Regions from separate parts of the Arthrobacter ramosus genome, predicted to be linked through region 2. Evidence: riboswitches for the same ligand, from Rfam matches in the RefSeq annotation. Region 2 holds a riboswitch; each other region holds the start of a gene.
The links. Region 2 has a riboswitch for cyclic di-AMP ahead of ABD742_RS18240 (NlpC/P60 family protein). Riboswitches for the same ligand answer to the same signal wherever they lie in the genome.
Positions count from the first base shown of each region.

Region 1: linked by a shared signal. The riboswitch ahead of ABD742_RS19560 (aggregation-promoting factor C-terminal-like domain-containing protein) and the one ahead of ABD742_RS18240 (NlpC/P60 family protein) in region 2 are both predicted to bind cyclic di-AMP.
Region 3: linked by a shared signal. The riboswitch ahead of ABD742_RS23715 (hypothetical protein) and the one ahead of ABD742_RS18240 (NlpC/P60 family protein) in region 2 are both predicted to bind cyclic di-AMP.

Region 1 covers NZ_BAAAWN010000001.1:4,253,574-4,258,025, forward strand. Annotated here, with positions in the region: gene ABD742_RS19550 (response regulator transcription factor) at 45-785, shown strand; gene ABD742_RS19555 (sensor histidine kinase) at 798-2,276, shown strand; cyclic di-AMP (ydaO/yuaA leader) riboswitch at 2,441-2,614, shown strand; gene ABD742_RS19560 (aggregation-promoting factor C-terminal-like domain-containing protein) at 2,617-3,372, shown strand; gene ABD742_RS19565 (bifunctional glycosyltransferase family 2/GtrA family protein) at 3,532-4,452, shown strand, end outside.
Region 2 covers NZ_BAAAWN010000001.1:3,962,450-3,966,901, reverse strand. Annotated here, with positions in the region: gene ABD742_RS18250 (iron-dependent transcriptional repressor DtxR) at 1-173, shown strand, start outside; cyclic di-AMP (ydaO/yuaA leader) riboswitch at 300-507, shown strand; gene ABD742_RS18245 (M23 family metallopeptidase) at 510-1,328, shown strand; cyclic di-AMP (ydaO/yuaA leader) riboswitch at 1,474-1,640, shown strand; gene ABD742_RS18240 (NlpC/P60 family protein) at 1,646-2,410, shown strand; gene ABD742_RS18235 (HNH endonuclease) at 2,659-3,159, shown strand; gene mobA (molybdenum cofactor guanylyltransferase) at 3,197-3,829, shown strand; gene ABD742_RS18225 (DUF6457 domain-containing protein) at 3,861-4,148, shown strand; gene ABD742_RS18220 (molybdopterin molybdotransferase MoeA) at 4,145-4,452, shown strand, end outside.
Region 3 covers NZ_BAAAWN010000001.1:5,140,548-5,144,999, reverse strand. Annotated here, with positions in the region: gene ABD742_RS23730 (helix-turn-helix domain-containing protein) at 1-5, shown strand, start outside; gene ABD742_RS23725 (TetR/AcrR family transcriptional regulator) at 12-572, opposite strand; gene ABD742_RS23720 (flavin-containing monooxygenase) at 673-1,776, shown strand; cyclic di-AMP (ydaO/yuaA leader) riboswitch at 1,914-2,064, shown strand; gene ABD742_RS23715 (hypothetical protein) at 2,067-3,140, shown strand; gene ABD742_RS23710 (PucR family transcriptional regulator) at 3,300-4,452, opposite strand, start outside.

The DNA of each region.
Region 1 (4,452 bases), 290 kb from region 2:
CAACGGCAAAGCACTGGCAAACCGGCAGATTGGAGAGTTGTCCCATGGCATCCTCGCACTCCATGACCAACAACCTTCCGCAGCTCAGCCACCCGGACGGTTCCCCCATCCGTGCCCTCGTGGTGGACGACGAACCCAGCCTCGCCGAGCTCATGAGCATGGGCCTGCGCATGGCGGGTTGGTCGGTGGCGGTGGCCGGCGACGGTCCCGCTGCGGTAAAGCTCGCCAAGGACTTCCGTCCGGATGTCCTGGTGCTGGATGTCATGCTTCCAGGGTTCGACGGCGTTGAGCTGCTCGGCAGGATCCGCACCTTTGCGCCTGAGGTGCCCGCGCTCTTCCTCACCGCCAAGGATGACGTGCAGGACCGCATCGTCGGGTTGGCCGCCGGCGGCGACGATTATGTCACCAAGCCCTTCAGCATGGAGGAAGTCCTGCTACGCCTGCACCGCCTGGTCCAGCGCTCGGGAGTGGCCGCGATGGACACTGCCGAGCTGGTTGTAGGCGACCTGACCCTGAACGTGGACACGCGTGAAGTTACCCGTGGCGGCGAAGACATCCCGCTCACGGCGACCCAGTTCGAGCTCTTGCGCTACCTCATGGAAAATCCCAAACGCGTGGTCAGCAAGGCTCAGATCCTCGACCGCGTGTGGGACTACGATTTCGGCGGGCAAGCAAACATCGTGGAGCTTTACATCTCATACCTGCGTAAGAAGATCGAGGCCAACCACCCGCCCATGATCCACACCGTGCGCGGAGCAGGCTACGTCATCAAGCCTGCCGAATAGCCGGGGCGTCGAATGTCCGCACTCTCGGGTATCCCCCGCCAGACCGACCATCGTTGGTTCAATCCTTCAACCTGGCACTTGCGCACGCGCTTGATCCTTCTCTCCATGGCGCTCCTCGTGGCCATCTGCGGTGCCGTCGGGGTGGTCAGCTACGCCTCCATGGACGTGTTCCTCACGAAGCAGCTCGACCAGCAATTGATGCAGGCCTCCCATGGCCGCCCGCCGCAAGGCAACCCGGGCGGCCGTCCGGACCCCTTGGACCCCCGGGGCCAGAGCATCGGCACGCTGAATGCGCGTATTCTCGCAGGTCAGGTGAGCAGCGATGCTGGATTCTTGTCCTCCGATGCCACCCGTGCGCCGTTGTCGCCCAGCGACGCTCGAATCCTGTCCGCGCTCCCGCCCGATGGCCGCCCGGTTGATCGCACCCTGTCCAATGGCGGCTACCGGCTGGTGGCCACCGAAACTCCTTACGGCGATGTTGTCATCACGGGGCTGCCACTCGCCTCGAAAGAGGACACCGAGGCCTCGCTCGTGTGGACCATGGTGCTGGTGTCCTTGGGCGGACTGGTCCTGATCGGACTGGCCGGAACCGTGCTGATCCGCCGCACCATGCGCCCCCTGGAGCAACTCTCCGACGTCGCCACGAAGGTATCGAAACTTCCGCTCGACGCCGGTGAGGTGGCACTCGCGGTGCGCGTTCCGGCGTCGGCGGCCCACCCGAGCACGGAAGTGGGAAGTGTCGGCCATGCTTTGAACCTGATGCTGGACAACGTCTCGAGCGCCCTCGAAGCCCGCCAGCAAAGCGAAACGAAGGTGCGCCAGTTCGTCGCCGATGCCTCGCACGAACTGCGCACTCCGCTGACCGCCATCCGCGGCTACACCGAGCTCTTGCGCATGACCGAGACGTTCACCGAGGACGGGCGCAAGTCGCTGGGACGGGTGCAGAGCCAGTCCGAACGCATGACCACCCTCGTTGAGGACCTCCTTCTGTTGGCCCGGCTGGACGAAGGGAAGGCCCCCGAGTTCACCGATGTGGACCTCACGCAGTTGGTGATCGAGACCGTCAGCGACGAGAAGGTCATGGCCCCAGGGCACATCTGGCAGCTCAAGCTCCCGGACGAGCCCCTCACGGTCCGCGGCGACACCACTCAACTCCACCAGGTTTTGGCGAATCTGCTCTCCAACGCCCGCAAACACACGGAGGCGGGAACCACCGTGGTCACGGGCGTCATGCGTTCCGCCGATGGCAGCGCCGTGGTGACAGTGACTGACAACGGGCCGGGCATCCCGCCGGAATTCCAGGGCAGGATCTTCTCCCGCTTTGCCCGTGCCGACGCCGCCCGCTCCGGTTCCGAGGGCACCTCCGGGCTCGGCTTGTCGATTGTGGAATCCATTGTCCAGGCGCATGGAGGCACCGTCGAAGTGGCGTCGCGGCCCGGCCGGACGGAATTTGCGGTGCGGCTTCCGGCGCTCAGGACCGCCACGGCCTGAACGGCCGCCCAGGAGGGCGCGACGCCGGTGCGCGGCGGGCGCAAGTCGACGCACCGACGTCGTGATCTCCGTTACCTAAATGTGACTTAAGTAAAATCCTCCTGTACCGTCGAATGGGTGCGCGGGATCATTCCGGCCACCGCCGGGTAGGCGCCGAGCTCTGCCACTCCCCGGTGCCCAAAAATCCAGGCAGAGACGGGGGACCCAGGTCTCCGGGCAAGCGCTCATGTTGAGCCAGCCCTAGGGGTGAAGCCGTACCGCCACGATTCCCAGTGGCCACGGCCGGATGACCTCATCCGAATCCGACAGCTAACTCCGCAGGCGTCGAGAGGCAATCACCATGTCTGATTCCAGGAATCAGTCGCGCCCTGTTGCGCGCCACCGCGGCGAACCTGCCCGGAGAAACAAGTCACGTTCCACGTTGAGGCGAGCCGCCTCGAATCTCGGCACCGGCCAGCGCATGGCAGTTGTTGCCGGCGTCGTTGCCGTGTTCCTCGGTGCAGGTGCCGCCACCCAGGCCGCCGGACAAGCCATCAATGCCCAGGACATGAGCCGCACGTCCGAATCCCGCGCGGCGGATAACTCAGCCACGCCATCGGCCGCCGCCACGCCGTCGGCGAGCGCAAGCGCAAGCCCCAAGCCGAGCGCCGCGCCGACGCCGAGCCAGGCACCTGCCCCCGCTCCGGCCGCCGTCGCACCGCAGGCCGCCGTCGCACCGCAGGCCGCCGCACCGGCCGCGCCCGCGGCACCGCCCGCTCCAGCAGCCCCGGCCGCACCTGTCGCCGTCGATGATCCCTCCGGCGCACAGGCTTATGCCGCAAGCATCCTTCCATCCTACGGTTGGGGTCAGGGCGAGATGTCCGCCCTGCTCACCTTGTGGAACAAGGAATCGGATTGGCGCACCACTGCCACCAACGCCTCCAGTGGCGCTTACGGCATTGGGCAATCGCTGCCGGGCGAAAAAATGGCATCAGAAGGCGCCGACTGGCAGACCAACTACCAGACGCAGATCCGCTGGGGCCTGAACTACATCAAGGAACGCTACGGATCGCCGTCCGCGGCGTGGTCCTTCCACCTGGCGCACAACTGGTACTAGACCAAGAGCCACGCACAAGTACGTCGAGGTCCGTCCCTCCAGGGGCGGACCTCGACGTATTTTGGCCAGGCATGTGATTCGCCACACCGGCCATACATCCACAGCCACGTCACAGGTTCCGCCTAAAGCCTTCATATTCTGCAACGGCACTCTGAATACATGACTCTCATCGAATCCACCTCCGGAACCCTGAAGGACCCCGCGGTGGTGCCGCCGGGCCTTCCCATCCCACCCAACACCCCCCTTCAACCCAGCACAGCGCGGCGCGCCCCCGTCGACACCCACACCGCCGTCCCCGTCCTCGATGTCACCATCCCCGTCTTCAACGAGGAACGCGACCTCGAAGAGTGCCTGCGCAGGCTTCACGGCCATTTGCGCGAATCCTTCCCGCATGGCTTCCGCATTACCGTGGCCGACAACGCAAGCACGGACAGCACCTTGAAAATCGCGGAGCGCGTGGCCAGGGAACTGCCTGAGCTCGCGGTTGTCCATCTTGAGGAGAAGGGACGCGGCAACGCCCTGCGCAAGGTGTGGCTCGCATCGCCGGCGCCGGTTCTGGCTTACATGGACGTGGATCTTTCCACGGACCTCGCCGCACTGGCGCCCCTTTTGGCGCCGCTGATCTCCGGCCATTCGGACCTCGCCATTGGCACACGGCTGACCCGCAACTCGCGGGTTGTCCGCGGCCCCAAGCGCGAGTTCATTTCGCGCAGCTACAACCTGATGCTGCACTCGTTCATGGGCGCCCGCTTCAGCGATGCCCAGTGCGGCTTCAAAGCGATCCGGGCAGATGTCGCACAGCAGATCCTCCCGCACACCATGGACAACTCGTGGTTCTTCGACACTGAGCTCCTGGTCCTCGCCGAACGCTGCGGCCTCCGGGTCCACGAAGTTCCCGTTGACTGGATCGACGATCCCAATTCCAGCGTCGACGTGGTGCGCACTGCCCTGGCCGACATCCGCGGCATGGTCCGGCTCACCCGGGATCTCGTCTCGGGCCGCATCCCCATTCCGGAACTGCGCGCAGCACTTGCACGCGGGCCGCTCCCGGCGTCGTCCCGCACCGCCGAGCAGAACCCG
Region 2 (4,452 bases):
TCCAGGTGGAACCGGAACTTCTGGTGCAGCTGGACGAGGGCGGAATCCGCCCCGGAGCCAGGGTTTCCCTGGAACGTGTGGGGGAGTACATCTCCGTTCGCGTGCCCAATATCGACGGCGCGCTGGAGCTGCCGCCTGAGGTAGCCTCGCACGTGTTTGTCACGGTCGCCTAGCCGGCCTGGCGAGGCGGCCAGCAAAGATAACGAAATTATTACCGCGGGGGCTTAATCCCCTATAGTTTATTACTGGCGCCGATACCAAAGCGTTACCTGATCCGAAGCCGAGTTCTGCCAGCGGATCAGGTGGATTAGTCCATTCACTGGCAGAAGCGGAGGAACCACCATCGGCTGTCGAAAGACGGCCTTGGGGTGAAGTCCGCAGCGGAAGTGCAAACAGCGCAGGGCCCCTTCGGTAGCTCTGCGCTTCGCGCCCTTCACGCGGACCGGGTCCACGATCTCTCTGGCCCGAATCCGACAGCTAACTTCGCAGGCTTGCCAGAGAGGAAAACCTTGACTACGCAGAACACCAGGGGCCGCAGGCGCGCGTCCGGTCCTACTGCTGAGCTGCGGAGCGCAAGCGCCGTCGAGCACGATCGGCCCCGCGATCCCCATCGCGAACTTCGCCGCCGCAAGGGTCCTTTGCGGCAGATAGCCGAGTTCGCTGCGGCGAGCGGGGCGGGACAGAAGGCCGGAGTGGCCCTTGCCGCGACGGGCCTCATCCTGACGGTCGCCATGCCGGGCACAAGCGCCATGACGGCCACGGCCGAATCGAGCCAGGCCGCCTCGGCGGTGGGCACCCAGCCTGAGATTCCGGCCGCGGCAAGCGCCACGATCGACTTCAGCCGTGCTGCGGTTTCCACCACGGCGGATCCGGACAGCAAACTCAAGCAGCTCTTGAGCGCGCAGTCCGTCGGCACCATCAAGACGTCGTCCTCCAAAGGCACCCTGGGGGCGCCGCTGGACACACTGACCACGGCCTCGCCTTTCGGCTATCGTGTGAATCCCATCACGGGCGGCTTGGGGGAGTTCCACCGGGGCCAGGACTTCGTGGCCCAGTGCGGCACCCAGGTCCATGCTGCCGCCGCCGGCAAGGTCACTTTCGCTGGCTGGCATCCGTATGGCGGCGGAAACCGCATTGTGGTGGACCACGGCAACGGCCTGGAAACCACGTACAACCATTTGTCTTCGTTCAACGTCCAGGTGGGCCAGACGGTCAGCCGCGGCGATGTCATCGCATTGAGCGGCACCACCGGCGCCTCTACCGGCTGCCACCTCCATTTTGAAGTCATGGTCAACGGCGACGTCGTTGACCCCCTGGGCTGGCTGTAGCCAATCCGATGGAAGCCTCTCGCATGCTTGTCACGCTCCGTGACCTGAATGTGACATTGAGCCAAAACTCATGTACCGTCTAAGACGCATCAACTTTTAGAGAGTTGATGCACTCGAGTGGATTGCCTAGCTCTGCCACTGCTCGAGGTTCCGTTCGCAAAACATCGTCTGGCAGAGGCGGGGGACCCACTTTTGGTCATCTTCACCGATGGCCTTGGGGTTAAGTCGCACAACTTCCGAGAGGGAGAAGTGTGGCCGGATGACTCCCATCCGAATCCGACAGCTTACCTCGCGGGCATAGGGAGAGGCCTCTTAACGTGTCTTCACGCTCTACTGTTGCGCGCCACCGTGCCGCGGTCACCAAGACCAACTCGCTTGCCGTTATCGCTAAGACTGTCGGCAGCAACGCCGGTGGCGTAGGCCGTCAGGCAGCTGTTATCGCAGCTGCTTCCGGTCTGGTGCTCACTAGCGGTATCGCAGCCAACGCTGCAGAAACCAACGTCCCTCGCGAGTCCACTTCGACCTCCGCCCTGGAAGTCCAGTCCATCGCCCAAGCCAGCATTTCGGCCGACTCCTCCGTCGCCATCAAGTACGAGCGCCCGGCGGTCTCCACCGAAGCTGCTCCGGTTGTCGCAGCTCCGGTTGCCACGCAGGAAGCTGCTCCGGCTACGCAGGCTGCAACGGGTGCCGCTACCGGCTCCTCGACGCTCTCTGTCACCGCTGCTGTTTCACCTGCAACGAAGGTTGCCAGCGGCAAGGGCGCAGCAATTGCTGCCGCAGCTTACGCACAGCTTGGCGTTGCCCAGGACTGCACCGCCCTGGCTTCGAACTCCCTGGCCGCTGTTGGGATCAACTTCCACGGCTGGCCGGCAGACTACCTCTCTCTTGGCCGTACGGTCAGCGCTGCTGAAGCGCAGCCGGGAGACTTGGTCTACTACCAGAACGGTGGCATGGGCATGGCCCACATCGCCGTTTACGTCGGCAACGGCATGGCGGTCCACGGCGGCTGGAACGGTGGCACCACCGCCCTTTACAGCGTCAACGTCGGCTCCGGCCCGGTCTTCATCCGCGTTGGTGGCTAAATAGCTCCGGCTACATAGCTTCACTGGAACATCCCCGCTGGTCCGCCCGCGGGGATGTTCTGTTTTAACCAGCATGCGCTATGTGTCCGGCACGTGAACTTTGACCGACACTGCCCTGGAACTCCGGCAAGGATTCGTTGATCTGGCCTCCGAGTGTTTACTCTTAGGTTGTCGATCCACAGCCCGTACATGCAGAGGGCAGCCGGCCCTCGCGCCCCTGACGGGTGCGGCCGTGAAGAGGTACGTGCATGCGCACACTCGTTCTGAATGCTGGATATGAACCGCTGGCGGTAGTAACCTTCCGCCGGGCGCTGGTCCTTGTGCTCACCGGAAAAGCGAGCGTAGTGGCCGAAGGCGACGAGCCTGTCGTCGGGCCGCAGGAGATTCTCGGACGTCCCTCCGTGATTCTGCTCAATCGCTACATCCGGCCGAGGTACAACACCATCACGGCGGTTACACGCCGCGGCGTCTTGCGCCGTGACGGTCACCGCTGCGCCTATTGCGGGAAAGCAGCCCACACCATTGACCACGTCCACCCCAAATCCAGGGGCGGCGCGGATTCCTGGGAAAACCTGGTGGCAGCGTGCTTGCGCTGCAACAACGCCAAGAGTGACCACACTCCAGCCGAGATGGGCTGGAAACTGAGGTTCACGCCGGCGGCGCCCACCGGGACTATCTGGCAGATCAAGGAGCTTGAGAAACCTGCGCCTGCATGGGATCCCTTCCTCCTGCCTGAATCGGCGGCCTGAACCGGAATTGAGCCTGCTTCCCGGGTAATCTGGGCGAGTGGACTTTGATGCGGTGATACTGGCGGGTGGCAAGTCCTCCCGCCTCGGCGGCGTGCCCAAAGCCCAGTTAAGGTACGACGGCGCCACCCTCCTTGAGCGTGCCGTGGCGGCCGTGTGCGGGGCCGGGAGGGTCGTCGTCGTCGGGCCGGATCCCGGCACTTTGCCGGACGGCACATTGACCGCGCGGGAGGACCCGCCCTTCGCCGGACCGGCTGCCGCGATCGCCGCCGGACTCGCCGCGCTAGAAGCGCAAGGCGGCGAAGGGCAAGAAGAGGTGAGCCCGTCCACTAAGCACGCGCCCTGGGTCCTCGTCCTGGCCTGCGATATGCCCCTGGCCGCCGCCGCGGTTCCGGTCCTGCTCCGGGTACTTGCCGGCCACGAAGAAGCGGAAGGGGCCATGTCCGTATCCGCCGATGGCCGGAAGCAGCCGCTGCTCGGGATCTACCGGGTATCCGCTCTGCAACGGGAGGTGCAGGCTGCGGCAGAACAGGGCGGCCTGGCCAACGCCGCGGTTTTCCGGCTGCTTGCTAGGCTTGATCTGCTGGCCGTGCCTGTCCCCGCCGGGTCCACCGATGACGTGGATACCTGGGACGATGCCGCGGCGCTTGGAGTGGACGGCGACCTGCCGTGACAACAGCTGTACCGGACAGTGGAGGCGGATCGTGAAGAGCCAGGAAGAAACGCTTGAGGAATGGTGCAGGAGCCTGCTGCAAGCATATGAGCTGGAAGACGTCGAGATCGACATCAACGAGATCCTTTCCTTGGCGGGCGTTGCAGCCCATTCAGTGGTCCGGCCGGCGGCTCCCTTGACCACCTTCATTGCGGGCTTCGCGGCCGGACTCGCTGCGGGTTCGGGACAAGCGACTGAAGCTGCGTCGATGGATGCCGCGATGGGCCTGGCACGCACGCTCGCGAAGGACTACACGAACCCCGGAACCGACGCCGGATGACGGAAGCCCCCGAGCATGTCCCGCATGCCGACCACTTGTGGGCCGAGGCGCGCCAACTTGCCTTCGATAGTGCCACGCCCATTCCCGCCGCACCGGTTGCGCTGAAGGACGCCATCGGAAGGACCTTGGCCTCGGATGTCCACGCCCTGCAAGACCTGCCGCACTACGCGTCCTCGGCGATGGATGGCTGGGCGGTCAACGGCAGCGGCCCATGGATCCTCGCGGAAGCCGGCCATCGGCTGGCCCCACACCAAGCGAGCCCGATCGCCACCGGCGGCCTGATCCCGCCGGGGGCCAAGGCCGT
Region 3 (4,452 bases), 1.2 Mb from region 2:
AGTAGCGAAAGCTAGGCGAGGGCCGCCTTGAGCGCCACGTGGACCCAATCCCGGTAGCGCTCCAGTCCCCAAGCGAAATCCAGCACGAGTGATCGGTAGGTGTCCGGGTGGCCGACCGACCAGATCACGGCCGCGGCTTGCTCGTCGCTCATGCCGGAAGTCAGTGCCCCGCGCCGCCTGAGCGCAGCCGCAGCTTCCGCATAGTTCCGCAGCCGGGTTTCGGCCCGGTCCCGCTCCACTTTTGCCGCTTCAGCGTCGACGGCGGAGGCCTGCCTCATGACGCTGAATAATTGGCTGCTTCTCGGATGCACCTCGGCGAACCAGTCGGCCAACAACGCTAGAACCGCCCCCGCGTCGGCGGCTGCGGCAGTCCGCTCGCGCATAGTCTCCGGGACGGTGCGGGGGGCATCCGGACCCGCGGCCGTCGCGTCAACCACGGCCGAGAGCAGCGCGGCCTTGTTGCCCACGGAGTTGTAGATGGTCTGGATAGCCACGCCTGCTTGCTCGGCAACGGCCCCGATGGTGGTGGCCACGTATCCCCTGCTCAGAAACAGCTGCCGAGCGGCTTCCACAACTGCAGCCTTGGTTGCGACAGCTTGAGCTACCCGCCTGTCATTGTGCCGGATTTCCACGAAAAAAGAATAGCATTCTAGTGACTGGAATGCTATTCTAATGACCTCGAACACCTCAGGAGGCTTCGCGATGGACAGCAATGAGCCAGTGAACACCGTGGTTGTGGGCGCCGGGCAGGCAGGGCTCGCCACCGGATTCCACCTGAAGAAACACCGGCAAGACTTCCTCATCCTGGACTCGCAGGCCCGCGTCGGCGACGTGTGGCGGAACCGATGGGATTCCTTGCGGCTCTTCACCCCGGCGCAGCACGATTCCCTGCCCGGCATGCCATTTCCCGCCGCCCGAGGCAGCTTTCCCGGAAAAGACGCCATGGCCGAATACCTTGAGGAGTACGCCAGGAACTGGGAACTCCCGGTACGCCATGGTGCCCACGTCACCGGCATCGAGCGGGAGGACGGCCGGTTCCGAGTGCAGTCAGGCTCCGGGTCGATCCTGGCCAAGAACGTTGTTGTTGCCACGGGCCCGAACGCGCAGCCAAGGATCCCGGCGTTCGCCGAGGATCTGGATCCCGGCATCCACCAACTCCACGGAGCGGAATACACCAACCCGGACTCGGTTCCACCCGGAGATGTCCTGGTGGTCGGCTCCGGCACCTCCGGCGTCGAAATCGCCCTGGAGCTCGCACCTACCCACCGCACCTACATTGCCGGAACCCCTCCCTTCCACATTCCAAGCCCCGTAACGCGATACGCCGGCGGGCTTTGGTGGCTCTTCATCCACAAGGTATTGAACAGATCCACCCCTATCGGCCGCAAAGTCGCGGTCGGGTTCACGAAGCACGGCGCGCCGCTGATCCGGGCCTCCACCCGAGAGCTCGACGCCGCGGGAGTCACCCGCCTGCCACGGCTGACGGGCACCCGCAAGGGCCAACCCCTGACCGACGAAGGCCACGCGATCCCCGTGTCCACGGTGATCTGGGCTACCGGTTACCAACCGGACTTTGGCTGGATCCGAGGACTTCCCGCGGATGAGGACGGCTGGCCGCTCACTTGCCGGGGCGCCGTTGAACAACTGCCAGGGCTGTTCTTCGTGGGCATGCCCTTCCAATACGGGCTGACCTCGGGCCTCGTGGGCGGGGTCGGCCGCGACGCCGAACACGTCGCAGGACTCATCGCCGGGCAGACTGAAGGTCCGCGGGACTAGGCTCGCGGAAGTTCTTGGCAAAACCGGTTACCCCGCCCGTTATTCAAATGTGACTTTGCATGCCGGCTGTTGTAGCGTCGAGGGGCGACCCAATCCCCAAATGGGCCGCTTCCGGGTTGACGCCGAGCTCTGCCGCAACCCGGAATCCGCCAGACCCGCGGCAGAGACGGGGGACCCAGAGTCTCCGGGCCTACTTCTCCACAGGCCCTCGGGGTGAAGCCGCCACGCGCGGCCGGACGGCCTCGTCCGAACCCGACAGCTAACCTCGAAGGCGTTGAGAGGCAATCACCATGTCCCCAATCATGGATCAGCCTCGCCGTGCCGAAGTGGCGGGCGAGAGCACCAAACCAACCGGACGTCGTCGGGCCAAAGACAGCGAACCGTTCATCGCGGCACCGGCTACTGAACCTTTGAGTTCGACAGCGGAACCCACCCCCGCGGCAACCCGGACGACGGCGGCGCCCACCACTCGCGCGGCCGCCCGCGCAGCCGAACGGAAGCGGGCTTCCCAAGCCAGCGAAACCGCCGCCATTCCGACGGTGCCTGCTGCGACGGTAGCTGCTGAACCAACAGAACCAGCGACCGCCGCCATTCCGACGGTGCCTGCTGCGACAGCTGAGCAAGCCAAACCTGAGAAGGCAGCCACAACGGCACTCCCGGCGGCACCCCGTGCCGCCGTCGGTCCGGCATCGTTCACCGGTTCGTCCTTCAGCCGTGAACCACACGCCGTCCTCAAGAAGGCCGCCAGCATCCGGACGATGAGCAATCGAATGGCAGTGGTTGCAGGTGCCCTAGGCATCTTGTTGACCGCCGGTTCCCTGGGCCAAGCCCTTGAGTTGCCCTTCTTCGGCCAGGAATCCCGCGCCCAGGACGCTGCGAGCGCGGACAACCAAGACTCCACGCAATCCGGCGCTCCTTCCGCGGTGGCAAGTACTTCCCCCAGCGCTGCTGCATCACCTTCGGCAGCTACCCCAAGCGCCAAGTCCGGCCAGACCTCCGCGGGCCCGGCGCAACATTCGCCGCAAGGACCCGCCGCTGTCGAACCGTCGAGTGTCTCGGCACCGTCGATCTCCGTCCAGGTTCCTGCCGTCCCGTCAGCACTGCCCCCAAGCCTTACCCCGGTGCCTGTTCCTTCCAATCCGGTTCCGACCGGGCCAACGACCCCCACCCCGGCTCCCACCCCGGGTCCGACGGGGCCAACCACCCCTACCCCGACTCCGCCCCAGACCGGCACGCCCTCCCCCGCGCCCACAGGTTCTTGGAAGCCGCGGACCCCGGCCAGTCCTAGTCCCACGCCACAGCCCACCCAACCGGGCGTGGATCTTGGGTCGGTTTTGGACGCAGCAACCAAGGCCCTGCAGTGAGGATGGGACAGCATCGAAAGTCTGCCGTCGAGTGGCACGGACGGTGCTGCCGACACACCCGGACACAGATGATTCAGCACCGCCCCGACCGCTGGCGCTGCAGCCTTCAGTTGCGGCAGTTCAACAAGTAAGCCAGCGCGGCTTCCGGTACCAGCGGCTTCAAATCCGCGGACGGCCCGCCCAGCGGCGCGCTTTGAGCGTTGCGTGGAGTTCGAGTCGGGTCGCGCCATTCAGCGGATCAGCACCGATAAGCTGGCGGACCCTGGCCAGCCGGTTGTAAATGCTGCTCCGATGCAGGTGGAGCTTCGCAGCCACGTCCTGCACGGAGCCGTCGCTGTCGTAGAGCAGTTCGAGCACGGGCAGCAGCTCGCCGTTGCGGTCCGCATCCTCGATCTCCTGGAAATGTGCCGAGCCCGAATCGTCCCAGCCACCGGGCGCCTGTAGCCGTTCGAACAATTGGTAAATCCCGGCCGAGCGGCTGTCCACGAGCTCTCCGAGTGGAGGATCGACGGCGGCAGCCTGGGCCGCGAGCTTCGATTGCCGGTACGCCCGGCTCAGCTGCCGGATGACTGAAAACGGCTCGCTGATGCCGAGAATGACGCGGTCCACCTTCCGTCCGGCGCGCTTGGCGAGTTCCAGCTGATAGTGGACCAAGACTTGGGCGTGCTCCGCCCGCCCGCCGGTTTCGCGGAACAACAGGACCGAGTGCGTCTCGGTGCCGGCGCTGAAAAGCACGGAATCGACCCCGATAGTTGCCTGCAGCGCGGCGGAACGGTGCGTCAGGGTCGCCGCGATCGGATCGGAGACGCCGCCACTGTCCTCCGCGTCGAGCACTGTAACCAGCTGCCACGGTCCCCGGCCTTGAATCTCCTTCCATCCCGCCACAGTTGCCACAGCATTGGACTCGCCCTGGCATGCAGCCAGGAATTCCTGCTCACGGCGGCGCCGGAACTCCGACTCGGCCGTATTGGAATCGAGCAACAACGCTGCGAGGAGGTCCAACTCGTCCCGGACGCCCGGCAACTCGGCGAGTATCGCCGTCGCGGTCTGCTCGTCAAGGTCTTGCTGGACCCACAGGTACCCGACGCGGAATCCGCGCACCAGCAGCGGGACGCAGACGCGCCCCACCATCCCGAGTTCCTCATTGGCGGGCACGACGACGGGACGCACGGCGGTGGCAATCCCGTGGGAGAGCTGCCACGCGCTGACGTCCACCGGGACCCGTTTGCTCAGGAGGAAATTCACTCGCACACGGTCGGCGTGGGACTGGTTGGAACTGTAGGCCAGCAGCACGCCGTCGAGGTCTTCCAGG